One region of the Shewanella sp. Koi 1 genome, then DNA from elsewhere that is predicted to be linked to it. Evidence: predicted binding sites of a transcription regulator. Region 1 holds the regulator's gene; each other region holds the start of a gene.
The links. Region 1 encodes sigma-54, which starts transcription at its own class of promoters, with help from an activator protein. Its sites were predicted from a motif close to GTTGGCACGNNNNTNGNNT; they were not measured.

Region 1 (7,442 bases):
GCTATATCCGACGCCGCCATGTTTTGCAGCATTTGCCTGACATGCACAAACATACCGCTATTGAGGGCATGGCTCAGTTGGTCGAGACGTTGTTCGACTTGTAAGCTGTCTGAAGCTTCTACAGGCATGTTTCCTCCAAGGTGGCGACGTGGATGGGGCGTTTGGCTGTTGAGGACTTAAGCCAAAGCGCAGCAGTATATTGTAATTGAGCGCACGGGAGGGCGTCGAGTCACAAATGTGTTTTACTGGTATAAGGTGCTGAAATCAAAACCAAACAGGGTACTGAATAACGGTAGGGGGCATCGAGATGAGATGTCGAGGCAATTAGCAGGCTTCGTCGAACTTCGCGTCGATAAGCGCGCAAATGGCATTGAGCGCAGGCTCCGCATCTGGGCCTTCGGCAATCAGGGTAATGGTTTTACCCATACCCGTTTCCAGCATGAGTAGCCCTAAAACACTGGCGGCAGAGGCTTGTTTTTCACCTTGGATCAGCGTAATGCTGGCATCAAACTCTGAGGCCAACACCACGAGCTTTGTCGCAGCGCGGGCATGTAAGCCGAGTTTATTGCAGATGGTGATTTGGCGCTCAAGCTTTGGCATGGCTTAACTCTCGGTGGCGGGCATTCACTTTGTGTTTACCGTTGCTAAAGCGTTTAGCCAGTTGCTCGGCCACGTAAACCGATCTGTGTTGACCGCCGGTACAGCCGATGGCGATGGTCAGATAGCTGCGGTTATTACGCTCTAAGTGGGGCAACCAAGTCTCGAGTAAATTCTCAATTTGCCAGATGAACTTGTTAACCAGCGGCTGGCGATTTAAAAACTCGGCAACGGGTTCATCTAAGCCGGTGAGAGGGCGCAGCTCGGGTTCCCAATGGGGATTGGGTAAAAAGCGCACATCAAACATAAAGTCGGCTTCGGTTGGCATACCATGCTTAAAACCGAAGGACTCGAAGTTGATCACCAGTTCCTTATCGACACTGCCAAGCAGGATTTGCCGTACTTGGTCGCTGAGTTCATAGATATTCAGATTTGAGGTATCTATGTAGTGATCCATCTGCTGTGACAGGGGCTCGAGCAATTTGCCTTCAAGTTTGATGGCTTCTTGCAGTGATACTCGGCTCTTAGATAAGGGATGTAAGCGCCGAGTCTCGCTGTAGCGCTTTAGCAGTACTTTATCGCTGGAATTTAAGAAGAAGCTGGTAAGTTCAGTGCCCTCTGGCAGGCTTGCGAGCTGTTTGACGAGTACCTTGTCTTGCTCCGGCAGGTTACGCACGTCAACGCTGATGGCGACGAGATCGTTACTGCCCTTGAGCTGTTCGAGTAAGCTGCCAATCAGCGGCAACGGAAGATTATCGACACAATAATAGCCGAGATCTTCAAGCACTCTTAGTGCGACCGATTTGCCTGAGCCTGAGCGCCCTGACACTATGACCAGTTTCATCCAGTGATTACCTGATAGAGTTCCGTTTCATCATGCGTCTTGCGCAATTGCTTCAATATTTGTTTGTCGCTGAGCTTTTCAGCCATGCAGGACAAAGTGCTTAAGTGCTGTTGACATTGGTCAGCAGGCACCAGCAGCGCAAATAAAATGTCGACAGGTTGTTTATCGATAGCATCAAAGGCTATCGGCTCCTCACATTTCACCAATATGGCTATGGGTTGTGTTATATCGGTTAATCGACCATGTGGAATGGCGATGCCGTTACCTATACCTGTGCTCCCCATCTTTTCGCGCGCCACTAGGCTTTCGAAGATCTCTTGAGATGAGAGGGTGGGGTACTGGGCAGCGGCTAAGTCGCTGATAAGTTCCAGTACCTTTTTCTTACTGCCCGGAGTGGCGCAGGTCGTGCATTCCGGCCGCAGTATGGTACGAAGTTCCATTGCTAGTGTTTTGTTAACTTCTCTTTGTGTTTAATAACCTGACGATCAAGCTTGTCGATCAGGACGTCTATGGCAGCATACATATCTGCATGCTCTGAAGTCGCGAAGACTTCACCACCGGTGAGGTTGATTCTCGCTTCGGCAATTTGTTGCATTTTCTCAACATTGAGCACAACGTGCACATTATTGATCTGTTCGAAATGACGTTCAAGTTTTGAAAACTTTTCCTCAACATAAGCCCGTAACGATTCAGTAATCTCGATATGGTGTCCACTCAGGTTTATTTGCATATAAACGTCCTCCGATTTCCACTTTAGGCTATAAACTTTTACGCTGATTGGAAGGGGGAATAAGCATCGCTTCTCGGTACTTCGCAATGGTTCTGCGCGCAACGTTAATTCCCTGTTCTGCCAGAAGCTGTGCCATCTTGCTGTCGCTTAATGGTTTTTTCTGGTTTTCCGCTGCAACCAGTTTCTTAATGAAGGCTCTGATTGCCGTGGATGAGCACTCACCGCCATCATCAGTCCCGACGTGGCTTGAGAAGAAATATTTTAGTTCAAAAAGTCCCTTTGGGGTATGCATGTATTTTTGTGTCGTCACCCGTGAAATGGTGGACTCATGCATTTCTACCGCCTCAGCGATATCGTTCAGGACCATAGGTTTCATGGCTTCTTCACCGTATTCGAAGAAGCCCTGTTGATATTGCACTATGCAGTTTGCCACCTTGAGCAGTGTTTCGTTACGGCTTTCAAGGCTTTTGATAAACCACTTGGCTTCTTGCAGATGCCCGCGGATAAATTGGCTATCGGCTTGGCTTTTGGTGCTGCGCGCCATGGCTGCATATTGCTGATTAACATTGATTTTTGGCATGCAATCTGGATTTAACTCGACCACCCAGCGACCGTTTTTCTTCGATACCGACACATCGGGGATGACATATTCTTCATCAACAGGGGTGATGAGCAAACCGGGGCGAGGGTTTAAGGTTTGGATCAGCGCTATGCTGTCCCTTAACTCGTCCTCTTTAAGTTTGGTCTTACGCATCAACAACCTAAAGTCGCGGGCGGCGATCAGATCTAAATGATCTTTGATCAACATGCGGGCGTTTTCGAGGTGTGGGGTATCCGGCGAAAAATGGGAGAGTTGGATAAGCAGACATTCGCTTAAATCCCTTGCGGCGACACCAACGGGATCGAAGTGTTGAATACGCTTAAGTACGGCTTCGACTTCATCCAGTTCTATCTCAGGATTGCCCATGGCCTCGAGGATATCTTCAGTACTTTGAGTGAGATAACCTTGATCGTCGATGGCATCAATAATCGCGGTGGCGATGGCTAAATCGGTTTCAGAGAAGGGCGTGAGGTTTTTCTGCCATTCTAAATGCTCGTACAGGCCTTCACTGGTTTCCCCTTGGAAGGGCATGTCATCTTCACGGCTGGCGCCAGAACCTGAGTTTGGCGAGGCGGTAAAAACTTCATCCCAAGTAGTATCCATGGGCAGTTCTTCGGGCAGGGATTCTTTGGTCAACGACTCGGCAATGTCCACGGTGGAATTGTCTTGTTCCTGTGGCAGGGCCGTTGTTTCGCTAAAGTCGGTATCGGCGATATCTTGCTTACGTTCGGTAGGCGCGTCGAATTGCTCCTCTTCCAGCTCGAGAAGAGGATTAGAGTCTAAGGCTTGCTGGATCTCTTGCTGCAGTTCCAATGACGACAATTGCAACAGACGAATGGCCTGTTGGAGTTGTGGCGTCATGGTTAACTGTTGACCCAGTTTGAGCTGGAGTGACGCTTTCATGTTACCGCTGATCCCTACGTTATTATTTTGAATTTAGGCCGCTTGTTATCATATCGATGGCGCTTATAAGCCAAAATTCAAGGCTAATTGGCTCTGTTTAAGTAACTATAGCCTGAATTGTTCACCTAAGTACACAGCCCTAACTTGCTGATTGTCTAAGATCTCTGCGGGAGTTCCTTCGGCAATCAGGTTTCCGTGACTGACAATGTAAGCATGTTCACAGACGTCTAAGGTCTCGCGCACATTGTGGTCTGTGATCAGTACCCCAAGGCCTCGGCTCTTGAGTTGTTCGATGATTTTCTTGATATCGATAACCGAAATCGGGTCGACACCGGCGAAGGGTTCATCGAGCAGAATAAACTTTGGATTGGCCGCTAAAGCGCGGGCAATTTCGACGCGGCGACGTTCACCGCCCGATAACGACATGCCTTGGCTGTCTCGGATATGGGTGATATGGAACTCTTCGAGCAGATGTTCCAGCTCTTCTTCGCGTTGATCGCGATTGAGCTCTTTACGGGTTTGCAGTACCGCCATGATATTGTCGTGCACGGTCAGCTTGCGAAAGATACTGGCTTCCTGTGGCAGGTAACCAATGCCTTTGCGGGCGCGCAGGTGCATGGGATCGGCGGTTAAATCATCATCGTCGATAAAGATATGGCCTTTATCGCTTTTGACTAAGCCCACGACCATATAAAAGGTGGTGGTTTTACCCGCGCCGTTTGGGCCGAGTAGGCCGACGACTTGACCCGTTTTCACCGTCAGGCTGACATCTTTCACAACCTGACGACTCTTATAACTCTTAGCGAGATTCTGTGCTTTTAAGGTGATTTGGGTCATTTAGAGTCCTGTTTTTTCACAGGTTTGTCCGCGGGCTGGTTCTTGATCTCTTCCTGATAGTTGTCAGGTTGAATAATGGTAATCACGCGATCATCACCGCTACCCGTGCTCTCAGCGATCAATTTTTGCTGAATAATATCGTAACGGATGAGGTTACCCGTCACTTGGCTACCCGCTTGGTCTAGGCTGGCAGAGCCCGTCAAAGTTAGGGTGCGGGTCGCCATTTCGTAGCGAATTTCTTTCGCGCTCGCCGAAGCTGGGCGTCCATCGTCGAGGATCTGGCTATAAGTCGCAGGATTACCGGTTGCCACTAAAATCTTGCTGTTTTCCCCTTCGGCAGAAAATGCACGTAGTTGATCCGCATGGATTTTAATCGAGCCTTGGGTGACTTCAACCGGACCGAAGAAAATGATCTGGTTGTTTTTAATGTCCGCAGTTTGGCTAACGGCTTTAATTTTCACTTCTTGCTGTAAGTCACCAACCTTGGCGAAGGCGCTCATGCTGGTGATTAGCATTAGGCCGGCAAGTAATATGTTATTTTGCTTCATAGGTTCCTACTACCTGACTGGTCAATTGCACTTCCTGCGCGTTAAGGTCGGCATAAAGGCCTTGCCCTTGAATATTAAAATCTTTCCCTGTGACGTAAATGATGCGGTCAGAGGTCATTATCATAGTGTTGAGATCGAGTTCTAAAAAACTGGTGGACAATGTCTGTATGGGTTCACCAGGGCTGATGGCATCGATAATAACATTATTTTCTAATACAACCTTGCCGGTATCTTTGTTGAGTCGACCTTGATCGGCTCGGATCTGCCATTTTGCTTTACCTTGGTCGGGATAGACAAGATAGACGGGCTCAGTAAAGTCGGTTTGGTTTTTCAGCTCATAGTGTTCCATGTGCTTTGCCGTGACGCGACTGTTAACTTGCCCTTGCTCATTAAACTCAATGCTGCGCAGATCTTCGATAATGTAATCGGGTCTGTCACTGACGTTCAAGCTGTCATCCGTATCGCCACCGCGTTTTTGCTGCACTTGCCAATATAGCACCAGCGCAGTACCAAAAAAGGCGATAATGGCGAGGGTCACACGACTCATATGCTCATCCCATGGGCGGAAGTGAACTTATTTTGGCTCAGTAAGAGCAGATCCGTGAGTTCCCTGAGTGCGCCATGTCCACCATTCAAGTGAGTCACAAAATGGGCGTGTTGGCGGACATAGGGATGACCATCGGCAACACAGACGGCCAAGCCGACCACATTCATCACAGGCAAGTCGACAATATCATCACCAATATAGGCGACTTCTTCTGGGGTGACATTGTAGAGCGACAGCAGTTCTTCATAGGGAACGAATTTATTATCCACGCCCTGATAAATATGCGTTACACCCAGAGCCGTCATGCGGTTTTCGACAATTTTAGACTGACGACCTGTTATCACGGCCAGATTAAAACCACTGGTCAATAATGAGCGCACGCCATAACCATCGCGGGTGTGGAAGGCTTTGAGTTCTTCCCCTGAGTTGCTCAAATAAATGCGGCCGTCGGAAAACACCCCGTCCACATCGCAGATCAGCAGTTTAATTTTTTGCGCCCTTTGCCAAACATCGTCGCTGATGGGGCCATAAAAACCTTGCTGTGGCATTAAATCACTCCCGCTTTAACCATATCGAGCATATTGAGGGCTCCGACAGGATGATGTTCTTTATCTATCACTATCAGGCCGTTGATATTTTTGGAATCCATCACTTGCAGCGCCTGCGCCGCTAAAACGTTTTCAGTAATTGTGACACAGTTTCGCGTCATCACATCGGCAATCGGCGTGGTACGCAGGTTGACTTGGGCATCGATAACGCGGCGCAGGTCGCCGTCGGTAAAGATACCCACGAGTTTGTTTTGCTCATCGATAACCGCGGTCATGCCAAGGCCTTTCTTGGAGATCTCATACAGGGCATCGGTGATGCAGATATCGTGTTTAACCAGTGGTAAGTCATCGCCGCTGTGCATCACGTTGCTGACTTTAAGCAGCAGCTTACGGCCTAAGGCTCCGCCCGGATGGGACATGGCGAAATCTTCCCGGGTAAAGCCTTTGGCTTGCAGCAGCGCAATGGCGATGGCATCGCCCATGACTAAGGTTGCCGTGGTGCTTGAGGTTGGCGCAAGCCCAAGCGGGCAGGCTTCCTCTGGCACCTCAATACATAAATGAATTTTAGATAGACGCGCCATGGTGGATTCTGGCTTGCCAGTCATGGCAATCACAGGGATGGCTTTACGCTGGATAACTGGCATCAGCGCGAGGATTTCGCTCGACTCGCCCGAGTTTGAAATCGCAAGAATCACATCATTGTCAGAGAGTACACCTAGGTCACCATGGCTGGCTTCGCCTGGATGGACAAAAAACGCTGGGGTGCCTGTGCTGGCGAGGGTGGCCGAGATTTTATTGCCAATGTGGCCTGATTTTCCCATCCCCATCACTATCACTTTGCCGGTGCAGTTGAGAATTAACTCGCAGGCTTGGGCAAATTCAACGGAATCGACATATTGATAAAGATTGTCGAGGGCCGATTTTTCAATATCGATGACTTTACAGCCCCACTGGCGCAATTGTGATTGGTCTACCATGTCTATCTCTCTTCTTGCATTGTCTTTGTCGCCCCGTTCTGGGATTGGAATAGCACAATTTGGTACGCGATAAAGATGATAAAATTAACGGCTTCTTACTCGGAGTAGCGTCTTATTGTTCTGCCCTTGCCTATAGGGTGTGAGGCAATAGGGCAGGATAACCTGTTTAGCGATTGAATGCCTTGAGCAAAATCATCGTCTTGGTTGTTTTGTGCTGCCACTTTTATTGCTATGGCCGCCATAATAACCAGTTTGACATTCAATATGGCTTTTGAGTTAAGTTGTCTTGCCTAGTTCAGTGTTATTTCGC
Region 2 (7,442 bases), 700 kb from region 1:
GCCTCAAAAATTGTGGCTTATCGTGAACTGGCTGAACAAGTGTATGGACAAAAGATCACCGCCAATAGCAGTGTCAGTGATTGGATGCTGACAGATGACAATGTTAAAGCTTCTGTGACTGGGGTGATCCGTGGCGCGAGAGTGGTAAAAAGCTATCCGGCAGGGGATCACTATGTCACTGAGTTGGAGCTTGATTTTGCCAAGGTATGGCAAATTTACCAACAGCAGAGCCGCCCACAAAGAATTAAAGACGTTACCTATTTTTAGCGCTAGCGCTGGGTGACTTTGTCGTCGCTTTACCAATAAACAAAAGCCGCACTCAGTTTTAGCGCGGCTTTTGTTTATATCCCGTTTACTATTTATTGCTCGACTTATGCTTTTAAATCATTGCCTAAGCTAGAAAGGGTCGAGGTTCTGCCTTTATCGTTATAAGTCAGGGTAGTCGCGTTTCGGCTCGCCTGTAAGGCTTGGGCAAAACGGTTTAGACTCGCCAAATTCATTTCGATGAGACTGGCATTTTGAGCGTTAAGATCCTTACATTCGGCAAGGGCCTCTTTTACGGCGGCCATTTTATGGGATAGTTCTACTTGCGAGGTGAGTAAGGATTTATCGCTGTGATTGGCCAGTAAGTCATCGTTGGCCTTGAGTTCTTGCAGGCATGTTGATTTTTGCTCCGCAAGCGATAATAGCAAATCGGCGTTTTGGTCAACCAAAGCGCCTTTTTCCTTGAGAATAATCTGTTTAAGAACAGCCAAATGGGCGTGTTGTTGATCTACCAGTTTAGCTATTTCTGTCATAGTTACTCTTTATTGAGGTCATTCAATTCAGCTTCGAAGCTGGCAATGTTGGCCGCCAACTTTTCGGGATCAATTTTATAGCGACCTTCGGCAATCGCTTGCTTAATTTCAGCGACTTTCTTTTGGTCGACTTCAGGTAGGCTGGCCATTTTGGTTTGAGCTCCTTGAAGCTGTTGAGCTTGAGCCGTAATGACAACTGAGTCACCTTTTTGTTGAGTCGATTTAGCCGCAACCTGAGTCGATTGCTCGCTTTCGCTGTTCTTTTTTGTACTGTTTGAACGGACTTGCGCGGCCGCTCCGGCGTTAAATTTGCTAATATCAATTGCCATGTTAGGCTCCAGCGTCGTGTATACGGGATTTCTTAACTGGGGTATCGGCAGCCCATCGAAAAGCTTTAGCTTATTTTACATTCTAACTTCGACTTCGCCAATGGCTGTGACTATAGCATCTAGTTCCTTGTTTGAGCTGCTATTTTTGACCCTAATTTGGTCACCAATATTACCATCTTGCAGTGCTTCCCCCACGGTTTTTAGTACAAAATTACTGGAACGGACATAAATCGACACTGAATCATTCTTACAAACAAAGCAAAGGTTGTTTGCAAAAATGGGAAAATTTTTGGCGACACGGCGTTTAACCCGTACGCCTGAAAGTTGGCTGGTATCGCTAAATTGCATTCCGCGTAAGCTATTTTGATCAATATAACGGATTTCAATCTGAGTCGGACTGATTAACTCGCCTGGCGCCAGTGTTTCGCTGGCTACCACCACAGGGAACAGGATATCAACACGTACCGACATAAAAATCTGCCAAGGGTAGGCCAAATCCGGTGTGTCACAGCTGACTTTTACTGTGTTGTTGCGGCTGATTTCCCTATCCGATGCTAGTTCAACTTTTATTGGGGACGCGCATTGTGCTGGTAATAGTCGGTTATCAATAGACTGGGGAGCGATTTCCACTTTGGCATTCGCCGGTACTGAAATCTTTTCATTAATAAGGGCTTTAGCTAACTCTGATATCGCCGATACGCTAGGTACCTCGGGAGCTGCATTGGCCGCCGAGGTGAGAAATAATGCGATAACACATAAAAAATATACTAAATTTACTTTCATAATGAAGAGACTAGCTTGTAACGCCAGAATGCACCTATACTTTTATCAAACGTGAAACTGTCCTGTGTCGTTAAGGCCAAAATTTCGTGTCAGAAGTTTGACTCAGTTTCAACTATGGTTATGGATAACAAGACGCAAGCAATTAATATGCCTATACTCAAACGAGTTTTAGGGCCGTACATAAACAGAACAACAAGGCAGAGTTATGTCGAGTATTCTTGATTCAGTCAACAAACGCACCCAACTCGTAGGTCAAAACCGACTAGAACTATTGCTATTTAAGTTGAATGGTCGTCAACGTTTTGGGATTAACGTATTCAAAGTAAAAGAGGTTCTGCAGTGTCCACCATTAACGGCCTTGCCTAAACTTAATCCCTACGTTAAAGGGGTGGCACATATTCGCGGAACGACCATTTCAGTCATCGATTTAAGTGCCGCAACTGGTGGGCGTCCGCTCGCGAGTACCGAAAATTGCTTTATTATCATTTCTGAATATAACCGTAGCGTACAAGGTTTCTTGGTTAGTTCAGTTGAACGTATCATCAACATGAACTGGGAAGCCATTATGCCGCCACCTCAAGGTGCTGGCCGTTATTCCTATTTGACGGCGGTAACTGAAATTGAAGGCGAGTTAGTCGAAATTCTCGATGTTGAAAAGATTCTTGATGAAATCTCCCCAGTAAAAACCGCGATCAGTGAAGAAGTCAATGAGCAGCTCACTATCGATAGAAGTCAGCATTATCACATCATGGTGATTGATGATTCGGCTGTGGCTCGTAAACAGATTATTCGCGCGTTGGAATCATTAAACTTACAAATTGATACGGCAAAAGATGGCCGCGAAGCATTGGACAAGTTAAAGGCGATTGCTAGTGAAATGAACAATGTCGCGGAAGAGATCCCATTAATTATTTCCGATATCGAAATGCCTGAAATGGATGGTTATACCTTAACGGCAGAAATCCGCGACGATCCAAAGCTCAAGCATATTAAGGTCGTTTTACATACCTCACTCAGCGGCGTGTTCAACCAGGCCATGGTGCAAAAAGTAGGCGCCAACGACTTTATCGCGAAATTCAATCCTGATGAATTAGCGGCAGCAGTGAACAAGCATTTAAGTTTGTAGTGAAAGTGTGGGTTAGTGCCTAGTAGCGCTTTACGCTATAATCTAGCCCTTATTACATGATTGTTGGCACTTATTTGGGTGCTTGCTATAGGATCTAGGACGTGAATGTGCCTGACAAATCACTCGCTGAAGCCGAATATAATCAATTTAGGTTGTTCCTAGAACAACACAGCGGCATCGTACTGGGGGAAAATAAACAATACCTAGTACGTAGCCGTCTTGCTCCTTTGATGGGCAAATATAATCTGCCTTCGTTATCCGATGTGGTAAAACATTCGATGAAGCCCACGGAGCGAGCCTTACGGGCAGAAGTGATCGACGCCATGACTACCAATGAAACCTTATGGTTTCGTGACCGTTATCCGTTTGAGTTGCTCAATAATGTGTTGTTACCTGAATACAGTAAGTTGGGGCGTCCATTAAAAATATGGTCCGCTGCCTGCTCGTCTGGCCAAGAGCCTTATTCGTTGGCAATGACTATCTTAGAATATCAACAGAAGAAGCCGGGAGCTTTGCCGGGCGGCGCCTCGATCCAAGCAACCGATCTTTCGCCTTCGATGTTGGAACGTTGCAAAAATGCCGAATACGATAGTTTGGCGCTAGCGCGTGGTTTATCCGAGGAACGTAAGCGCCAGTTTTTTGATGCTTTGCCCTCTGGCAACATGCGAGTTAAGGATAACGTTAAGCGTTTAGTCAATTTTCGCGCCCATAACTTACTTGAGAGTTACACCTTACTCGGCAAGTTCGACATTATCTTCTGTCGAAATGTGCTGATCTATTTTGCCCCAGAGGCAAAAGCAAAAATTTTGCGGCAATTCGCTGCCGCTTTAAATCCGAAGGGCATACTCTTTCTCGGCGCGTCAGAGTCGATTGCGGGTCTGACGGATGAATTTGATATGGTTCGTTGCAACCCTGGTATCTATTACCAGAAAAAGACTTAATGTTATGATATTAAATAAAAATTACCGACATTAGTCGGTAATTTTTTACCCCACCAAACCCCATTTCTACACATTTCTGATAGTTTCTGTTTTTTGGCACATGAATTGCTTATTCCCGTGAGAGTCACGATGGAGGCAATTTTATGGCGATCAATTTTGATAAGGCACTAGGTGTGCACCAATTCACTTTGGGGATACGTGCAGAACGTGCCGAAGTAATTTCAAGCAACATCGCAAACGCCGATACGCCACATTATAAAGCCCGTGACGTCGATTTTTCTGCGGCCTTAAATATTGCGAAAACCCAGCAACAGCAACGCAATAGCCTTGAGATGACAGGCGATGAGCAGCATTTTGGCCTCGCACAGTTAACGGGACAATACGTGAAGTTCCGTGTGCCAAATCAGCCAGATACTGGAGATGGCAATACAGTGGATATTCAACAGGAACAGTCGGCATTTATGCAAAATGCCCTCGAATATCAAATGTCTCTGGGATTTTTGGACAGTAAGTTTAGCGGCATGAAAAAAGCGCTGAGAGGGGATTAATCATGAGTTTATTTAGCATTTTTGATGTGGCAGGCTCCGGTATGTCAGCCCAGTCCGTCCGACTCAATACCACGGCGAGTAACATCGCTAACGCCGATTCTGTTTCTAGCAGTATTGATAAAACTTACCGCTCACGTCATCCCATTTTTGAAGCTGAAATGGCGAAAGCGCAGAGCCAACAGCAAGCTTCTCAAGGTGTTGCAGTAAAAGGCATTGTTGAGAGCGATAAACCCCTATTAAAAGAGTATTCGCCCGATCATCCGATGGCGGATGCGGATGGTTTTATTTATAAGCCGAATGTGAATGTCATGGAAGAAATGGCGGATATGATTTCTGCCTCTCGCTCATATCAGATGAATGTTCAAGTCGCTGAAACCGCAAAATCTATGCTGCAACAAACACTTGGGATGGGTAAATAACATGCGCGATTTAGGAGGTAAGCTGTGAGCCTCATTAACCAACTTAGCCAGAATACGGCTCAGACGACTCAAACTAAGAGCCAATCGAATACGGTGGCGACTAATACCACGAGCACAACGAGTACATCAACCGGCAATCCATTTTTAGATGGGATCCGCTTGCCTAGCCAATCGGTTGTGCCAGAAGCCAAGAGTCAACAGCTGACGCAGGAAGACTTTTTTTCATTACTCAGTCAGCAGTTGTCGATGCAGGATCCGTTTAAGCCCGTCGACAACGACCAGATGATTGCGCAAATGGCGTCCTTTTCGACCGTGGATGGTATTTCAAAGCTCAATGATGAGATTGTTAATTTAAACAGCGTGATGACATCGAGTCAGGCGCTGCAAGCATCGGGATTAGTTGGACGTAAGGTCTTGATCCCAACCGATACCGGCAATGTGTCAGTCGAAAGCCCCACCCTAAGTGGCGTGGTGAGTACGCCAGACAAAATTCCTGTGATTAACGTGCGTGTACTGGATGATAAAGGCCAAGTGGTTAGCACCTTTAACATCGATGGCAGTGATGGCGGCAACATCCCAGTGACATGGGATGGTCTGAATGAAAATGGTGAGCCTGTTACTGCCGGCAATTACACCATTAAGGCCAGCGGTCTTGTTGATGGCGAATCTCAAGAGCTTGCCGTTTCGACCTATGCCCACGTGACCAGTGTTTCTCTGGGCACAGCAAGCACTGGGGCGATTCTGAATCTTCGCGGTGGTGCAGGTATTAAGCTCTCTGATGTGCTCGCGGTATCAGAAACCTAATTTGTCAGTATTGAGTTGGACCTGGGTCCTTAATTGAATTGAGTGAAATGTAGAGGTGAATTATGTCGTTTAACATTGCATTGAGTGGCATTTCTGCTGCACAGAAAGACTTAAACACTACCGCGAACAACATCGCGAATGCTAACACCATTGGCTTTAAAGAATCGCGTGCTGAATTTGCGGATGTTTACGCTAATTCAATTTTCTCTAACTCTAAAACCGCCGTCGGTGGTGGTGTGGCAACGAGCCAAGTGGCACAGCAATTCCACCAAGGTAGTTTGCAGCTGACTAATAACTCCTTAGATTTAGCGATCAAAGGGGGCGGCTTTTTTGTGACGGCTTCTGAGATTGGCACCCTAGATCATCAGTTTACCCGTGCAGGTGCATTCAAAGTCGATAAAAATAATTATATGGTTGATTCTGCAGGTAATTACCTGCAAACCTTCCCAGTTGATAAAGATGGTAATTCGACATCGGTCAGTTTAACGACGGCTAAACCTGTGCAAATTCCTGATACTGCTGGCAGTCCAGTTCAGACTGAAAACGTGACTCTGCAGATGAACTTAAATGCGAAAGAAGGTTCACTCGATCCTGCTGCCTTTGACCCGCTGGACTCTAAAACCTACAACAGCGTGACCTCCATGACGATTTACGACTCACTCGGTGAGCCGCATATCATGACCACCTATTTTGTGAAGCCAAACAACGGCTCTTACAACGGTGAAAACAACTGGGTTGCCTACTACGCAATTGATGGTAAGCAAGTTGATGTGTCTGGTCCAGCGGGGACTTACCAGACGGATACTGATGGTGATGGTATGGCTGATGGTACAGGGACAGCCCAAACCACTGGAGGTTGGAAAGGTTCGGTATTGAAGTTTAACTCTGTCGGTGTGTATACCGGGAGCGATCCTGCGGTCGTGACGACTGAAGCATTAGGCGTGGGTGGTGCTGGTGTGTTAGGCCCAGGTGCCGATGGTACTCAAGATGTGACCATTAAGTTCAATGCACCGACTCAGTATTCGGCTCCGTTTGCGGCCACCGAATTAACGCAGGATGGTACGACAGTGGGCCGTTTAACCAACGTTGAAATCGGTGAAGATGGTTTGATCACCGCCAGCTACTCTAACGGTTCAACTGTGCCATTATCCCGCGTTGCCTTAGTGCGTTTTGCCAACGAGCAAGGTTTAACTCAAGTGGGTAACACCTCATGGAAGGCCAGCCTTGAGTCGGGTCCAGCACTTGCGGGGGAACCCAACAGTGGTACCTTCGGTAGCATCAGTTCTTCGGCGTTAGAGCAGTCCAACATCGACTTAACGACTGAGCTGGTGGATTTGATTTCGGCGCAACGTAACTTCCAGGCTAACTCGCGTACCCTCGAAGTGAACAACACTCTGCAACAAACTGTACTGCAAATTCGTTAAGCTGATTTACTCCTTCTCTAAGTGTTGCCGCTGGCGGCAACACTTAGCCTCTTTTGGCCTTGTAGCCATTTCCTCATAATCTTCTCCCAATTTATCAGTAAATTAGCCACAATTTTTATTGGCATGATGCTTGCTTTGCTATTGTCAGGTTGAAAATTTGACGGAGCAGTCTGTGGACAAATTCCTCTACATATCCATGAGCGGAGCTAAGCAAAACATGAATGAGTTGGCATTGCGTGCCAACAACTTAGCTAATGCCAATACCGATGGA
Region 3 (7,442 bases), 150 kb from region 1:
GATGGAGGAGATTGGGGATTGGATCCTGCTTGAGGCGTGCCGACAGGCGCAGCAATGGTTGAGCCTCTTAGCGCCGACCGGGCGCAGTTTTACTATGGCGGTGAATCTGTCCGCCTCGCAAATTGGTCATATCGACTTATACGAGAAGATAGTGAAAACCCTGGATGCAACTGGGCTTGCACCTACGGCGCTGGAGTTAGAGATCACTGAAAATTGCTTGATTGAAGAGCCCCATGAGCATGCCAAGGTGCTGGATAAAATTGCGCAACTTGGGGTGCGATTTGCCCTCGATGACTTTGGCACAGGTTTTTCATCATTAGAACATATTAAACTCTTTCCAATCAGTGTATTAAAAATCGATAAGAGCTTTATTGCCTCCTACGATAAGGACGAAAAAGACACTCGCTTACTCGCCGCATTACTCAATTTTGCCTATGGTTTTAACGTCACCGCGGTTGCGGAAGGGATTGAAACCGCTGAGCAAGCCGAGTTTTGCACCGAAAGGCATTGCAATGTGTTGCAGGGATACCTTTTCTCACGCCCCATAGAGGCGAGTGAATTTGAAGCTAAGTACATCACTCCCTTACTTCCTAAATAGCGAACCTAAATTGTGAAGATTATCTTACGTTTGGCTAGTGCCGAGGTTTTCGTCTGGTGAGGAATATTTTCTTGCTTTACACTCAGCAATAGACAAATATCTGCGCCCCTTTCTGATGCAGTGTGCTCAGAGCTTCAATCACAGTGTTTAATTTGGTCATTTGGCAATGAAAATAGGTATCTTATCCCAGTTCCCTGAGTTGTATTCCACCCGACGTTTAGTCGCGGCCTGCGAGAGCCGTGGCCATGAAGCCGTGGTTATTAATACCTTGAATTGCTACATGAATATCAACTCCATCAAGCCGAGCATTCATTATCAAGGCCAAGAGTTAACGGGATTCGATGCCATTATTCCGCGGATCCACGCGAGCGTGACCTTTTATGGCTGTGCCGTTGTGCGCCAATTTGAAATGATGGGCGTATTTGCCGCCAACGACTCGATTTCAATCGCACGTTCACGGGACAAGTTACGCGCGCTGCAATTGCTTTCCCGCAAAGGTATCGGCATGCCTGTGACGGGATTTGCCAATAAACCCAATGATATTCCTGACTTGATTAACATGGTGGGCGGTGCCCCTTTAGTGATTAAGTTGTTGGAAGGCACCCAAGGGATTGGCGTGGTGTTAGCCGAAACCAAAACCGCCGCCGAGAGCGTGATTGAAGCCTTTTTAGGGTTGAAAGCCAATATTATGGTGCAGGAATATATTAAGGAGTCCAACGGCAGCGATATTCGCTGTTTTGTAGTCGGCGATAAAGTGGTGGCTTCGATGAAGCGCCAAGGTCCCGAAGGGGATTTTCGCTCTAACCTGCACTTAGGCGGCTGCGGCGAGAAAGTAAAAATTACGCCCGAAGAGCGCAAGATGGCGGTTGCCGCAGTGAAAGCCATGGGATTAGTGGTGGCGGGGGTTGATATTTTACGATCGAATCGCGGCCCCTTGATCCTAGAGGTGAACTCGGCGCCCGGTATTGAAGGCATTGAACAGACCACGGGGATTTCGGTGACTGAGCCTATCGTGGAATATATTGAGAAGATGGTATTAGCGCGTAAATCGAATCGCGCCGTGATAGCCTAACAAAAACGCCGCGATTATCGCGGCGTTTTTTTAGCGTTTAATTTTATAAATCAAAGCCGTAGGAATAGCCTAAAACAACCTTGGCATCATCACCCTGCAGATCGGTATCCGACACCATAAATGAGACTGTACCCATGCTGGTATCGGCACTGAGTGTGACGTTGTAATCTGAGTAGTTATCCTCATCGAACCAAGATTCGACTACATCGCCGCTAGAATAACCGTAGTGCAATGACAGACTCAGTTTATCCGTCAGTGGGAAAGACGCAGTGGCCGCAAGATAACTCATATCTTTGTTATCTAATGGCTCGGCCGCGACATCATCACCGGCGTTGATCACGTGGGAATAACTGAGTTCAAACCATTTCCAGGTGATGGCACCGTGCAGTTCACCAAAATCGATGCTGCCTTCGGCATCGGGGTAAGCGTAGTAGAGGTAGCCAATGTCGTAGCTGAGGTCTTCGGTGATGTTGCCGCCGTAGCCTGCGTAGAGATCCAACTCATAGCTGGTATCGTCGCCAAAGTCGACATTTGAGGCCCAAGTGCCAGCATAGAATCCGGAGTCATGGCTATAGTCAATGCCTCCTTGGATGGCGACCGCATCATTGGTTTGAGTGACCCCGCGCCATAGATAGTTTGAGGTGCCGCCAATATTGCCGGACACCGCCGCAAAGGCGTTGGTCGTTAATAACAATCCCGTCGATAATGCCAAAACGCTGTACAGTGATTTTCTCATTCTCATCCCCTCGATTGACTTATTTATCGATTCACTCATGCCACCACAGAGTGGGTGACATTGGTGCATCATGGTTTTTTCTGATAAGGGAATTGCTAATCACATGCCATTATTTGAACATCATTAAAAACAATTGGTTACACAATGTGTGTTAATAAAATGTTTTAAAATGCTCAAAAATGGAGCGATTGACGCACTGTGTTTGTGCAAAAAATCATCTTTCATGCTTTTTTGAGAGCAAAAAAAACGCCTCACAGAGGAGGCGTTTTATAAAATCAATGTCGAGCGAATTAGTTCACACTATCACGCAAGGTTTTACCCGCTTTAAACTTAGGCACAGTGGCTTCAGCGATCTGAATTTCTTTACCTGTTTGTGGGTTACGGCCAGTACGAGCTGCGCGAGTGGAGGTTTCAAAAGAGCCAAATCCAACGATAGAGATCTTGTCACCGTTTTTCATTGATTCAGTAATAGCTGCTTCGAAAGATTTCAATGCACGTGCTGCTTCAGCTTTAGTGATATCGGCATTTTCTGCAATCTTGGCAATAAGTTCAGTTTTGTTCATCTTTATTGTCTCTTCTTTCCGTAGATTTATTAAGTCAGCGTGCCTAACATGCCACAAGGTTTAGCCATTGGAAAGCCCTTTGCTACGGGCTTGTGTCCTATAAGTAACAAAAATGCAGAATATTTACCCCATTCGTGACTTAGGTTTTATTCTTCGAGCAGTTGATATAAGAGCTGCTTCACCAATTTGGGTTCGAAGGGTTTATCGCACAGGGCATTGACTCCCGCCTGAGAGACATTGCTCAGGTGAGCATCATTCGCTTCCGAAGACACCATGAGGATAGGCACATGGGATTGCTGACTTTCATTACGGATAAATTGAGTGAGTGCTAGGCCATCAACACTGGGCATATTGTAATCGGTAATGATCAGGTCAAACATATTATTACGCATTAACTCAATGGCTTGAGCGCCATCTTCCGCTTCGGTGATCTGCTTGATCCCAAGGTTGCCAATGGTACGTTTAATCACATTGCGCGCCATGCGGCTGTCATCGACCACGAGCACACGCACGTCATGCACATCGAAGTGACTTAGGTCGAGTTCATCGTGGCTGAGCAAATCGATGGTTGCATTCAGTGCTTTACCTAAGTGTTCGGCATTAAAAGGTTTTGGCAGAATCGCGACCACGCCAGACTGGCGGAAAATTTCCAATTGCTCGCGGCGACATTCGCTCGAAACCAACATAAATTGTATGTCTTTATATTCGCTGTTGGTGCGCAGGTAGCTTAAAAACTCGGTCGCGGTGCCATCTTCAAAATACATGGCGCTGGCGATGAGATCCGGTTTGTGGCGAGCAATCAACTCCCTTGCTTGGGTCAAACTTGCGGCATTTTGGATGCTGATAATGCCTTCTTGCTGTAAACGCTTGATGATAATGCGGCGCTGGGTTTCCGATGGCTCAACAATGAGAATCGAGAGTTCGCTAGGCGATAAATGAGTCATAGTGGCTGGCTTTATCAGGTCTTTTAGGGAGCCGTTAACTTATGCTAGAAACAAGGGCTTAGCAATAAACAAGCTTACGCTTTTACCTTTGCGGTTAAATAATGATGGGTGATACGGGAAAAGGCTACCCAATACTGCACTAACAACAAGGCGATGATGCTTAAGACTAAGGGCAACATAGGGATGTTGTGACCTTCAACCACCACTTTGACGTCTTGCGGGGTAATTTGATAGGCGATAATTGCGGTAATCCCCAGTGCCGAAAGGCCTAAGGTCTGTAATCCAATATAAATTTTCAGCACTAAGCTAGACCAAGGTGCCTGTGTGAGTATGCCAAACAAAACCGGCAATACACCTAAGCTAAAGAGGTCGAACGAACTGGTAGCAACGGCACGGAGTAGCGCTGCCACAGCAAACAGGGTGTAGAGGGCAATCAGTAGAATAAGGCGTTTAGGCATAGGGTTAGGGTTTATGGCTGATTTTAAGTGGAGCAAGTGTAGGAAAAGCCCTGAACTGAGTCCAGCATAACCGTATTATCATGTAGAATACGCCTTTGCTTAGGCATTCAATATTAGGTTAAGTGATGACAGAAGTAGAATTTTGGGACTTAGTGACCCGCAGTGAACCCGCGCAATCCCAGGAATCTTTAGCGCAGGCATTAAAGCAAAAGTTGGCAGAGCTGAGTGACGAGGAGTTAAAAGCCTTCGATAAATTGTTTGGCCAACAGATGCGTCGAAGCTACTTATGGTCGGTATGGGGAGCGGCTTATATCATCACTGGCTGTGATTCCGATTATGCCTTTGCTGAATTTCGCGCGTTTCTGATCTCACTTGGACAGGCCCGTTACGAGGCGGTGATTGCCAATCCAGACACTTTGGCGCAGTTAACGGCATGGCCTGAGAAGGACGGCTACGCCTATCCTTTTATCGAAGATTACGACTTGATCGCGGGTCAACTATTTGAAGACAGAACAGGTAAGGAGTTGCCTTTTATGCCTTCGGGTAAGGCTACGCCAGCGGGTAAAAAATTTAGCACTAAGCCCAAAGATTTAAAGCAGCAATATCCTGAACTTAGTGCGCGTTTTCCGTTTTAATTCGGTTTAAGAGCGTAAGCAGGCATTGCTGCTAATATCGAAGGTCATGCCATAGCGAGGGCAAGCTTGGCGCATCAGCTGATGCTCTTGCTCCGCTAATTGACGGCTAAATTCTTGATCGAGCTGCTCAGTCATGCGCTCTTCTGCCTGCTGTTGTGACTGAGCCAGTTTATCAAAGTGAGACTTTACCACTTGTTGCTGCGTAGCACTAAGCGTGGCGGCATGGCTAGGTAAACTGATAAGTGTGCCTAGGGTGAGGAGCGCCAGTAAGGCGAACTTTGCCATTAAAGGTTGCTGTAGATTTGCGGTTGTTAGTTTCATAGATAACTCCAAATTAAAATCACCGGAATTCGGTCGATTGTTAAATCGTCGTTTGGCTTTCATCGTGCATCCATGACAAACAAAACCAAAGGTATTGCTGAAAAATTAAGCTTACCGGAGGGATCTTGAACCTTGGCTGAACCGCTATCTTACTGCTCGTTTCGCATTTCTTGACATTGAAAGCCCTGTTTACGGGCATCAAAACCGCATTTTAAACCGCATTCCCAAGGCACATCATCGTAGAAGGAAGATTGCTCTTTGGCATAGTCTCGGCAGGCTTCGTAGCTGTCGAAATTATCCATTTTCTTATACTTCCCAGAATCATAACCATGGGTATAAATAAAAGATGACCAGGTTTCGGGGCGTGTGTCTTTCTCTCCCGAGGAGATAAACCAAATAGCGCTGGCAAAACAAGTGAACAGGATTAACACAAACACAGGTACAACGGGGAATTTCATTTTTCATTCGTGGTCATAAAATAGTGTGCGAAGGATAATACTTTTTGGCGTAATATGCGCGTTAAATGATCACAAATTAATAACTTTATCCCTTATGGGGTATTGGATACAAAAAGATACGAGTTTCCCTAACATTATCTAAAATATTTACTAATCTATACAAAAGCTTACGCTAGTGATGCTGTATTGAGTTTTGTTTTACATTAAGCTGAAGTTCAGGTTAGATTTTGTACAGTATATGGCAGAAACAATTAGGCCTAGGAGGCAAATATGAAAGTTCAGTTCTTATTACTCGCCAGCGTGTTGAGTTGCAGTGCTGTATGGGCCGCAGACGAGGCGAAAACCGACCCAGTGACAGAAGATGGGGTGGTTAAGATTGTTTGGCAAAACCCAAAGGATTTCCGTGATATTAAATCATCGGGTGAAATTCAGTCCCGTTATGAAAAGCGTTTATTCGATACCTTAACCACCAATATCAATAAAGAAGCGACAAAGGTTTTAAAACCGAATCAAAAGTTAGAGATGACGGTGACCGATGTCGACTTAGCCGGTGATATGCGCCCAACCTTTGGTGCTACAGCCGATGATTTGCGGGTGATCAAAGAGATTTATCCACCACGCATGACCTTTAGTTATCAAGTGCTTGAGAATGACAAAGTCATCATCACCGGGGACGAAAAGCTTTCAGACATGGGCTTTATGACGGGCATTCAACCTATCACTGACAAGCCATTTATGTATGAGACTGAAATGCTTCGCGATTGGTTAAAGAAAACCATCGCACCTAAACTCTAGGCGCATCTGTCACCACTCTCGCCTAAGCGCTTAGGGCTTGGGTTATATTGAGTTCTTCTAACAGGCAAAATCCGTTACTTGCGGATTTTGCCTGTTTTTTTGCCTTGGCACTTAAGGTCGATAGGCTATGTTCATTACAGTTATAGGTATGGGCGGGGGTAAGCACGCCGACACAGAGGCTGATTAACTTGTGATAACAGGCTTGTCCTTGCCTATCATCGGCAAGCATTTCTTGGGCTTGCCAGTGCTCAGCACTATAAAAGAGCGACTTATTGGCCTCAAAATCCGTCAATATCCGTTGGCAGCGGTCGATGAGTTGCTCACAGGTGCTGATCACCACAAAGTCATCGCCACCGACATGGCCGATAAAACAGTTGTCCGTCTTGTATTTCACTAACAGATTGGCAACCTCGCAGATCACCTCATCGCCACGGCAAAAGCCGTAAATATCGTTATAGGGCTTGAACTGACAGAGATCAAAATAGGCCAAGTAGAAAGGTTTTTGTTGGTTTCTGAGGCGTTTGAGCTCTTCCTGGATTGGTACATTACCGGGTAAATCGGTTAACGGATTGGCATGCCTTGCCATCTTGATCCTGTGCTCGGTGATCCGCTGTAGCAAATCTTTAGTGTGGCCAATGCCGAGCAACTTGCCACGGCGCAGAATGATAAATTGCTGGGCGACGGTATTGGCGCTCTCCGAGGTCAGTAATTGACTCACAATCGACAGGGGCTCGTTGGCTTCAATCTGCAACACTTGCGGGTCCATCACTTCACTGACGGCGTGGTTTTCATGCAGGGCTCGACCATAGGGCGTGCTAAAAAGCTCCAGCAAAGTCGCTCTACTAATAATCCCCAGTGGCAG
Region 4 (7,442 bases), 210 kb from region 1:
ACAACCCCAGCGGCGGTATTGGCAATGGCGCATGCCTGCGGCAATTCTGCGCCCGCGGCGAGTGACGTCGCCAGAGCAGAAATCACAGTATCGCCAGCGCCTGTTACGTCATACACCTCACGGGCCACCGTAGGAATGTGTAACTCAGGGGCATTGGCCGTCACTAAGGTCATGCCCTTTTCTGAGCGAGTGACTAAGATAGCGTCGAACTGATGTTTATTGAGTAAGCCTCGGGCCTTTTCGAGCAGATCGGCCTCAGAGGTTACCGCGCCAACCACGGCTTCAAATTCACTCATATTGGGTGTGATCAGTGAGGCGCCATGGTAACGGCTAAAATCGGAACCCTTTGGATCGACAAGCACTTTCACACCTTTAGCGCGAGCCAGTGCAATAAAATCCTGCGGCTTATCGATAGCACCCTTTGCATAATCCGACAGCACCACCACATCGACCGAATCGAGTAAGGCTTCAGACTGTTTGAGTAAACGCGCACTATCCTGCTTATCGAAGGACTCTTCAAAATCGAGGCGAATGAGTTGCTGATTACGCGACAGTACCCGCAGCTTGGTGATGGTCGGTTTGTCGGCAATATTCAACCACTGTGGCTCAACCCCCAGGGCTTGCACGCCAAGGGTTAACGCTTTAGCGGTATCATCCTCACCGACTAACCCCGCCAATTGCACTTGGCCGCCGAGGGTCGCGATATTTAGCGCCACGTTGGCCGCACCGCCCGGTCTGTCTTCGACTTGGTTGATCTTCACCACGGGCACTGGCGCTTCGGGCGAGATACGTCCCGTCGGCCCAACCCAGTAGCGATCTAACATCACATCGCCGACAACTAACACTTTGGCTTTTTCAAATGCTGGCAGAGAAACCTTCATAGCGCTCTTATCTATTGCAGAAATTAAACCGTGATTGTACCTAATTTTCGGCAAAATATGAGTTAGAATAAGCAGTAATTTTCAAAAGTAGTGAGTATTTTTGTGGTCGAGAAAGCTGAGTTTTCATCATCCTTATATCATCCGAAGCACTGGCCCATGTGGTTTGGGGTGTTAGTGATGCGGATTACCCAAGTGTTACCTCTCTCGTGGCAGATGAAGTTAGGCAAAGGCCTAGGCCGATTAGTCAAGGCTATTGCAGGCAGTCGTACCCATACCGCGCGCCGCAATTTAACCCTCTGTTTCCCTGATATGCCCGAGTCGGAGCGTGAAGCCCTACTGACCCGCAACTTTGAAGAAACGGGTAAAGCGATTTTCGATACCATCAATGCCTGGTGGTGGTCCGATGAAAAAATCCAACAACATATGCAGATCACTGGCAAGGAATACGTTCAAGACACCTTGAACGCTGGCCATGGGGTGATTCTGTTTGCCGTGCACTGCTTACCACTGGAAATGGGCGCACGTATTTTTGGTCAATTCCAACCCGGTGTTGGGGTATACCGCCCACACAACAATCCGGTGATGGAATACCTGCAGGTCAAAGGCCGCCTACGCTCAAACAAAGCCTTAGTACCTAAACGCGATCTACGCCAGATGGTGCGTTGTTTACGCAATCCCGATGTGATTTGGTATACCGCCGATCAGGATTTTGGGCGTTCGAGTGCGGTATTTATTCCCTTCTATGCTGTGCCCGATGCCGCGACCATTACTGGCGCCACTACACTGGCCAAACTCGGCAAGGCCAAAGTGCTTCCCTTCTTCGTGGAGCGCACCGAAGGCGATAAGGGTTACCATATTGAGATTATGCCGCCGCTTGATAACTTCCCCGGCGAAGATGAACTGACCGATGCCATTCGCGGTAACAAAATAATCGAAGGGATTATCGATAGAAATCGCGCCCAATATATGTGGCTTCACCGCCGCTTTAAGACTCGCCCAGATCCAACGGACAAGTCCTTATATAAATAAACTTTTGTTCAGTTTGTTCGAGATAAGCGCTTAAACGCGAATAAAAAAATGCCAAGCAATCGCTTGGCATTTTTTATCTTAGAACTTTCGGTTTAAAGCATTGTTGAGGGTTGAGGATTGAGGGCTGAAACCCTAAGCATCATATCCTGTTAAGTCCTGCATAGCAGGCTTAAGCAGTGATTACGCCTCTGCCGGTAAGCGAATACCCACATTGGTGACTTTGCCTTCATAGAGCCCTGCAACCACCCAATGCAACGACTGCCACAGGAACTGATCCCCAAGTACCGGATGTGAACCTAATTCTGCCGCCACTAAATCCGCGACCGTCATATCACCGGTTGCTTCGTCTAACTCCAGACCATAAATCGGCGCTAGATCCAGCAGCTTAACCTCGGTATCGATAAAGAAGTCCCCGAAGAAACGTGGTACTTCTTTGGTTTCGGGCGCCTGACTAAAGAGATTACTCAAGGCCTCTAGGCTCTTCTCTTGCCCGAGCACGCACAAAATATCCCCCGCTTCTAGGCAGGTACTACCCGATGGATGCAACAGTGTGTTGTGGCGAAATACCGCAGCAATCCTCGTGCCATCCGGCATAGAGAGACGTTTGAGCGGCTCGCCGATACACCATTTGTTTTCACTCAGATGGTACACAAACACTTCCCACTCGCTGCTCGGGTAAATTTCGACCCCAGAGCGTGAAATAGGTAATGGCTTAGGCGGTAACTCCACCTTAGCTAAACGCGCAGCCGTGGTAAGTGACGCCCCTTGTACTAGCAGTGACACTAACACCACGAAGAATGCCAAGTTAAAGTACAACTGAGCGCCCGGTAAACCCGCCATCATAGGGAATACCGCTAAAATAATCGGCACGGCGCCACGAAGCCCAACCCACGAGATAAACCAACGGTCACGACTGCTAAAACTCTTAAAGGGCAGCAAGCTGAGCCAAACGGCTAACGGTCTGGCAAACAGGATCATTCCAAAGGCTAATGCCAAGCCCGGCAGCCAAATATCCAACAAGTCAGACGGTGTGAGCAGTAGCCCTAACACGAGGAACATGCCGATTTGGCTGACCCAGGTCATGCCATCCAATACGTTTAAGATTGAATGGCGACCACGGGTAGGCTTGTTGCCAAGGAATAAACCGACTAAGTAAATCGACAGGATGCCGCTGCCGCCCAGTTTGTTCGACGCTGCATAAATCATCAAGCCGCCACTGAGCACTAAAATTGAATACAAGCCTTCGGCAAGTTTGCTTAAATTCACCAACTTCCACAGCAGCCAACCGCCACCGAGGCCGAGGAAAATCCCCAAACCAAATTGCTTGATAAAGCTTATCAGCATAAAACTTGCGGATAACTCGGCATCCACGTTCGCGAGGATGGCAATCAGGGTTACGGTTAAAAACACCGCCATAGGGTCGTTGCTACCCGATTCGATTTCCAGCGTCGCGCCTACACGCTCGTTTAAGCTACGTCCCTTTAATAGTGAGAATACCGCCGCCGCATCGGTGGAGCCGACTATCGCCCCCACCAGCAAACCTTGTAACCAGTGTAAGTCAAATAACCATGCGGCCATCACACCAGTGATACTAGTGGTGATAGCAACTCCAAAGGTCGCCAGCGACAATGCCGGCCAGAGTGCCACCCTAAAGCTTGCGACCCGCGTACGCATACCGCCATCGAGCAAGATAATGGCTAAGGCTAAGTTACTGACAAGATAAGCGGTTGAGTAGTCGTCAAACAGAATGCCGCCGGGACCATCTTCCCCAGCTAAAATCCCTACTGCGAGGAAAATTAATAAGATAGGGATACCCAAGCGCGAAGACACGGGACTTAACAAAACACTCACAGCGGCAAGCAAGGCACCGATCAGAAAAAAACTATTGATGGAATCTGCATCCACACATGCCTCCTTAAATACAAGAGTGTTTAGTTAAACGATAAAGAAATCACCTAGATTAAAAATGACTCAGTTGAAAATTTTTGTGTTTCTATACTAGCATAAAAAATGCAAATTAATGGAGTTTTAAATATTAAATTTCAAACATCTACATTGAAATCCTCAGTAATAGGCCATTTTGACTAACTTTTATATAAAAACCAGTACAAGCAAAAATACCTACTGAACATAACCTAAGCCCCATAAACAAGATAAAATCTTTATTTATCAATACATTTAAAAAACCTATTCCATACAAACTCACCGCATATAGCCTAAATGGTGGGGATAACCATATAAAAATGTACAGTATCTTCCCAATGCCGACTTAAATCCCATTAACTCCGCAATAACTTGAAAGCATAGATAAAATCCCTTTTTTCATTGTGTTATCGACATTCAAGCCCCTAAAGCTGTCACAAAGACAATGGCTGTCATATCAACAATAAAAATTCAGTATCAAAAAGACAATACACCATAACACAAAACTTATATTTCCTTTTATTTTCAACAACAAAAACATTTGGCACGTATTACGCAATATCAGGTGAAACGTATCAAAATGACGTTGCATCAAGGAGACTTATGAGCAAACAAAAACTCACCGCTATCGCACTGTTAGTTGTGCTGATTGCTTCATTCACTGTCCTACTGAGCATAGGCAGTGAAATTTATCGGGAAAAACCGCCGATACCCAACGCATTTACGGATGTAAATGGTCAAGTTGTGTTTAGCGAAAATGATATCGAACAGGGCCAATTGGTCTGGCGCTCCATGGGCGGCCATCAACTGGGGTCGGTTTGGGGACATGGCTCTTATGTCGCCCCAGATTGGACCGCCGACTGGTTACATAGAGAAGCCGAAGCTTGGCTCGATATTCGCGCAGAGCAGCAATATCAAACGCCGTTCGCCCAATTAAATTCCCAACAAAAAGCCGGGCTTGAGCAGGCATTAAGGGAAGATTTACGCCATAACAGCGTCGAGCCACAGGCCGATGGCACAGTGCTTATTCGCTTGTCTAGCACTCGTATCGAAGCGATTAACAGGGTCGAGCAGCATTATCTATCCCTGTTTGGGAGCGATTCAGCGCTTAGTCATCTTCGTGAACAATACGCCATGAAAGAGGGCACAGTGCCCGATCTTGCGCGCCGCGAACAACTCAATGCGTTCCTCTTTTGGGGAGCCTGGGCGGCAATCACTGAACGCCCAGATGCCCCCTATACCTACACCAATAACTGGCCCTTCGATCCCCAGTTAGGCAATACACCGACCTCGGATAATATCGTCTGGTCGATACTCAGTATTGTGACTCTAATTGCGGGGATTGGCGGATTGATCTGGCACCATGCAAGCGGCAAACATGAAAGCCTGCCCAAGCCTTCGGAGCAAGATCCGCTGTTTTTCACTAAACCAACCGCCTCACAAAAAGCCGTCGGTAAATACTTCATCACGGCAATTGGCCTGTTTTTACTGCAAATTTTACTCGGCGGGATCACTGCCCACTATGCGGTAGAAGGCCAAGAGTTTTATAGTTTACCAATTTCAGAAATACTGCCCTACTCAGTCACTCGCACCTGGCACACCCAATTAGCGGTATTTTGGATTGCCACGGCCTGGTTAGGTACTGGGTTGTATATTGCTCCCGCCTTATCGGGTTATGAGCCAAAATATCAACGTCTTGGCGTTAACGTACTCTGGGTAGCCTTAGTGGTCGTAGTGCTTGGCTCCATGGCCGGCGAATGGATTGGGGTGCAGCAGTATTTTGACCTCGATATGAACTTCCTCTTTGGTCATCAAGGATATGAGTACATAGATCTTGGTCGAGTATGGCAAATCTTACTCCTCGTTGGATTATTGATTTGGCTTGCCTTAGTCACTGCTGCCATCAAACCCGCCCTCAAAGTGCAAGGCGAGATGCGCCCTGTTATTTGGGTACTCTATGCCTCCTGCGTGGCGATTGGTTTGTTCTATGGCGCCGGCCTCTTTATGGGTAAACACGCCAATTTAGCGATTGCAGAATACTGGCGTTGGTGGGTAGTACACCTGTGGGTCGAGGGCTTCTTCGAAACCTTTGCCACCGCAGTTATCGCCTTGATGTTAGTACGTTTAGGGTTAATCCGCGGCCGCAGTGCCAACGGTGCAGTGTTATTTACAACGGTGATCTTCTTAACCGGCGGCTTGATTGGCACCCTACACCACCTCTACTTTACTGGCACACCGACCTCGGTGATCGCTTGGGGCGCCATCTTCTCGGCCTTGGAAGTTGTTCCCCTCGCCATTATTGGTTTCGAAGCCATGGAAACCTACCGCCTGCGTAAAGCCAGCGGCTGGATGCAACGTTATCACTGGGCGATTATGTTCTTTGTGGCTACCGCGTTTTGGAACTTGGTCGGTGCCGGTATGCTGGGCTTCTTAATCAATCCACCTATCTCGCTCTATTACATTCAAGGATTAAACACCACGGCCACCCATGGTCACGCCGCCTTTATGGGGGTTTACGGTATGCTCGGCATGGGCTTGATGCTCTTCTGTCTGCGGGGCCTTACCGGCAATATGCAGTGGAATGACAAAATGCTCAAAGGCGCCTTCTGGAGCCTCAATATTGGCCTAGCGGCTATGGTGTTCATGTCGTTATTACCCGTGGGAATTACGCAGTTTTTTGCGGTCATCGACCATGGATATTGGTTCGCCCGCTCGCCAGAAGTGATCCATAGTCCGCTGGTTGAAAGGCTGGTTTGGATGCGCATGTTTGGGGATGTCATCTTCAGTATCGGTGGTCTCTTAATGGGTGCCTTCTTGCTCGATTTGATCAGAAAAGCCCTGAATAAACCTGCCAAATTGCAACAGGAAGTCTTACAAACAAATCACTAACCACTGCGATTAATCCGGTCAGAACAAGGTGTCGTTTAGGCACCTTGGTTGCTGATTTTTTTTATAGTTTGCGCCGTTTATCGTCCACCACACTTTTATGGCCATACCGCATTGACGGTTAGCAGTGTCTAAATAACCTGTGTCAATATAACAATCAATGGTATAAATCAGGGAAGCCTCGCTGCAGGAGTTTTTATGGCCCTTAGTCAAACCGACCTTACCCGTATCGCTCTGGATATCACCTCTGGTTTAGCCCACAGGGACCGCTTCACACGCTTGCTCGATACGGTGAGAGCTAACCTGCACTGTGACGCAGCAGCGCTACTCACCTTCCATGGACACTATTTTACCCCGCTGGCCATCGACGGTTTGAACGAGGATGTACTCGGCAGACGCTTTATCCTGAATGAACATCCAAGGCTTGAGGCCATTGCCCGTGCGGGGGATATAGTGCGCTTTCCCGCCGACAGTGAACTTGCCGATCCCTACGATGGTTTGATCCCCAATCAAACTGGGACCTTGAAGGTCCATGCCTGTATCGGACTGCCCTTATTTGCCGACGAGCAGCTTATCGGTGCCGTGACTATCGATGCCTTTAATCCGCTACAGTTCGACCAATTCAGCAATACTGAGCTTCGCAGCTTAAGTGCGATTGCCGCCGCATCCTTAAGCAACGCCCTGTTGGTTGAAAAGTTGGAGCGCATGGCACTCAATAGCCAC

Region 2: a site for sigma-54 is predicted at 4,069-4,087, ahead of flgB (flagellar basal body rod protein FlgB). Genes of this name have one in related genera too.
Region 3: a site for sigma-54 is predicted at 2,499-2,517, ahead of ACUZ8J_RS18435 (TorF family putative porin). Genes of this name have one in related genera too.
Region 4: a site for sigma-54 is predicted at 4,374-4,392, ahead of ACUZ8J_RS16800 (nitric-oxide reductase large subunit). Genes of this name have one in related genera too.

Annotation. Positions count from the first base shown of each region.
Region 1 is NZ_JBREJM010000001.1:4,016,821-4,024,262, reverse strand. Features, by position in the region: gene mgtE (magnesium transporter) at 1-128, opposite strand, end outside; gene ACUZ8J_RS17795 (HPr family phosphocarrier protein) at 325-600, opposite strand; gene rapZ (RNase adapter RapZ) at 587-1,441, opposite strand; gene ptsN (PTS IIA-like nitrogen regulatory protein PtsN) at 1,438-1,881, opposite strand; gene hpf (ribosome hibernation promoting factor) at 1,884-2,171, opposite strand; gene ACUZ8J_RS17775 (RNA polymerase factor sigma-54) at 2,200-3,675, opposite strand; gene lptB (LPS export ABC transporter ATP-binding protein) at 3,781-4,512, opposite strand; gene lptA (lipopolysaccharide transport periplasmic protein LptA) at 4,509-5,060, opposite strand; gene lptC (LPS export ABC transporter periplasmic protein LptC) at 5,047-5,607, opposite strand; gene kdsC (3-deoxy-manno-octulosonate-8-phosphatase KdsC) at 5,604-6,155, opposite strand; gene ACUZ8J_RS17750 (KpsF/GutQ family sugar-phosphate isomerase) at 6,155-7,132, opposite strand.
Region 2 is NZ_JBREJM010000001.1:3,313,220-3,320,661, reverse strand. Features, by position in the region: gene ACUZ8J_RS14630 (LPP20 family lipoprotein) at 1-267, shown strand, start outside; gene ACUZ8J_RS14625 (flagella synthesis protein FlgN) at 372-797, opposite strand; gene flgM (flagellar biosynthesis anti-sigma factor FlgM) at 800-1,126, opposite strand; gene flgA (flagellar basal body P-ring formation chaperone FlgA) at 1,202-1,909, opposite strand; gene ACUZ8J_RS14610 (chemotaxis protein CheV) at 2,115-3,035, shown strand; gene ACUZ8J_RS14605 (CheR family methyltransferase) at 3,137-3,976, shown strand; gene flgB (flagellar basal body rod protein FlgB) at 4,120-4,524, shown strand; gene flgC (flagellar basal body rod protein FlgC) at 4,527-4,943, shown strand; gene flgD (flagellar hook assembly protein FlgD) at 4,968-5,747, shown strand; gene flgE (flagellar hook protein FlgE) at 5,810-7,171, shown strand; gene flgF (flagellar basal-body rod protein FlgF) at 7,344-7,442, shown strand, end outside.
Region 3 is NZ_JBREJM010000001.1:4,171,264-4,178,705, reverse strand. Features, by position in the region: gene ACUZ8J_RS18445 (putative bifunctional diguanylate cyclase/phosphodiesterase) at 1-598, shown strand, start outside; gene rimK (30S ribosomal protein S6--L-glutamate ligase) at 765-1,670, shown strand; gene ACUZ8J_RS18435 (TorF family putative porin) at 1,714-2,406, opposite strand; gene ACUZ8J_RS18430 (HU family DNA-binding protein) at 2,697-2,969, opposite strand; gene ACUZ8J_RS18425 (response regulator) at 3,116-3,913, opposite strand; gene ACUZ8J_RS18420 (hypothetical protein) at 3,988-4,371, opposite strand; gene ACUZ8J_RS18415 (DUF4240 domain-containing protein) at 4,497-5,006, shown strand; gene ACUZ8J_RS18410 (hypothetical protein) at 5,013-5,327, opposite strand; gene ACUZ8J_RS18405 (hypothetical protein) at 5,477-5,785, opposite strand; gene ACUZ8J_RS18400 (DUF3016 domain-containing protein) at 6,056-6,580, shown strand; gene ACUZ8J_RS18395 (GGDEF domain-containing protein) at 6,603-7,442, opposite strand, start outside.
Region 4 is NZ_JBREJM010000001.1:3,803,211-3,810,652, forward strand. Features, by position in the region: gene hldE (bifunctional D-glycero-beta-D-manno-heptose-7-phosphate kinase/D-glycero-beta-D-manno-heptose 1-phosphate adenylyltransferase HldE) at 1-881, opposite strand, end outside; gene ACUZ8J_RS16790 (LpxL/LpxP family Kdo(2)-lipid IV(A) lauroyl/palmitoleoyl acyltransferase) at 984-1,910, shown strand; gene ACUZ8J_RS16795 (potassium/proton antiporter) at 2,091-3,815, opposite strand; gene ACUZ8J_RS16800 (nitric-oxide reductase large subunit) at 4,437-6,722, shown strand; gene norR (nitric oxide reductase transcriptional regulator NorR) at 6,918-7,442, shown strand, end outside.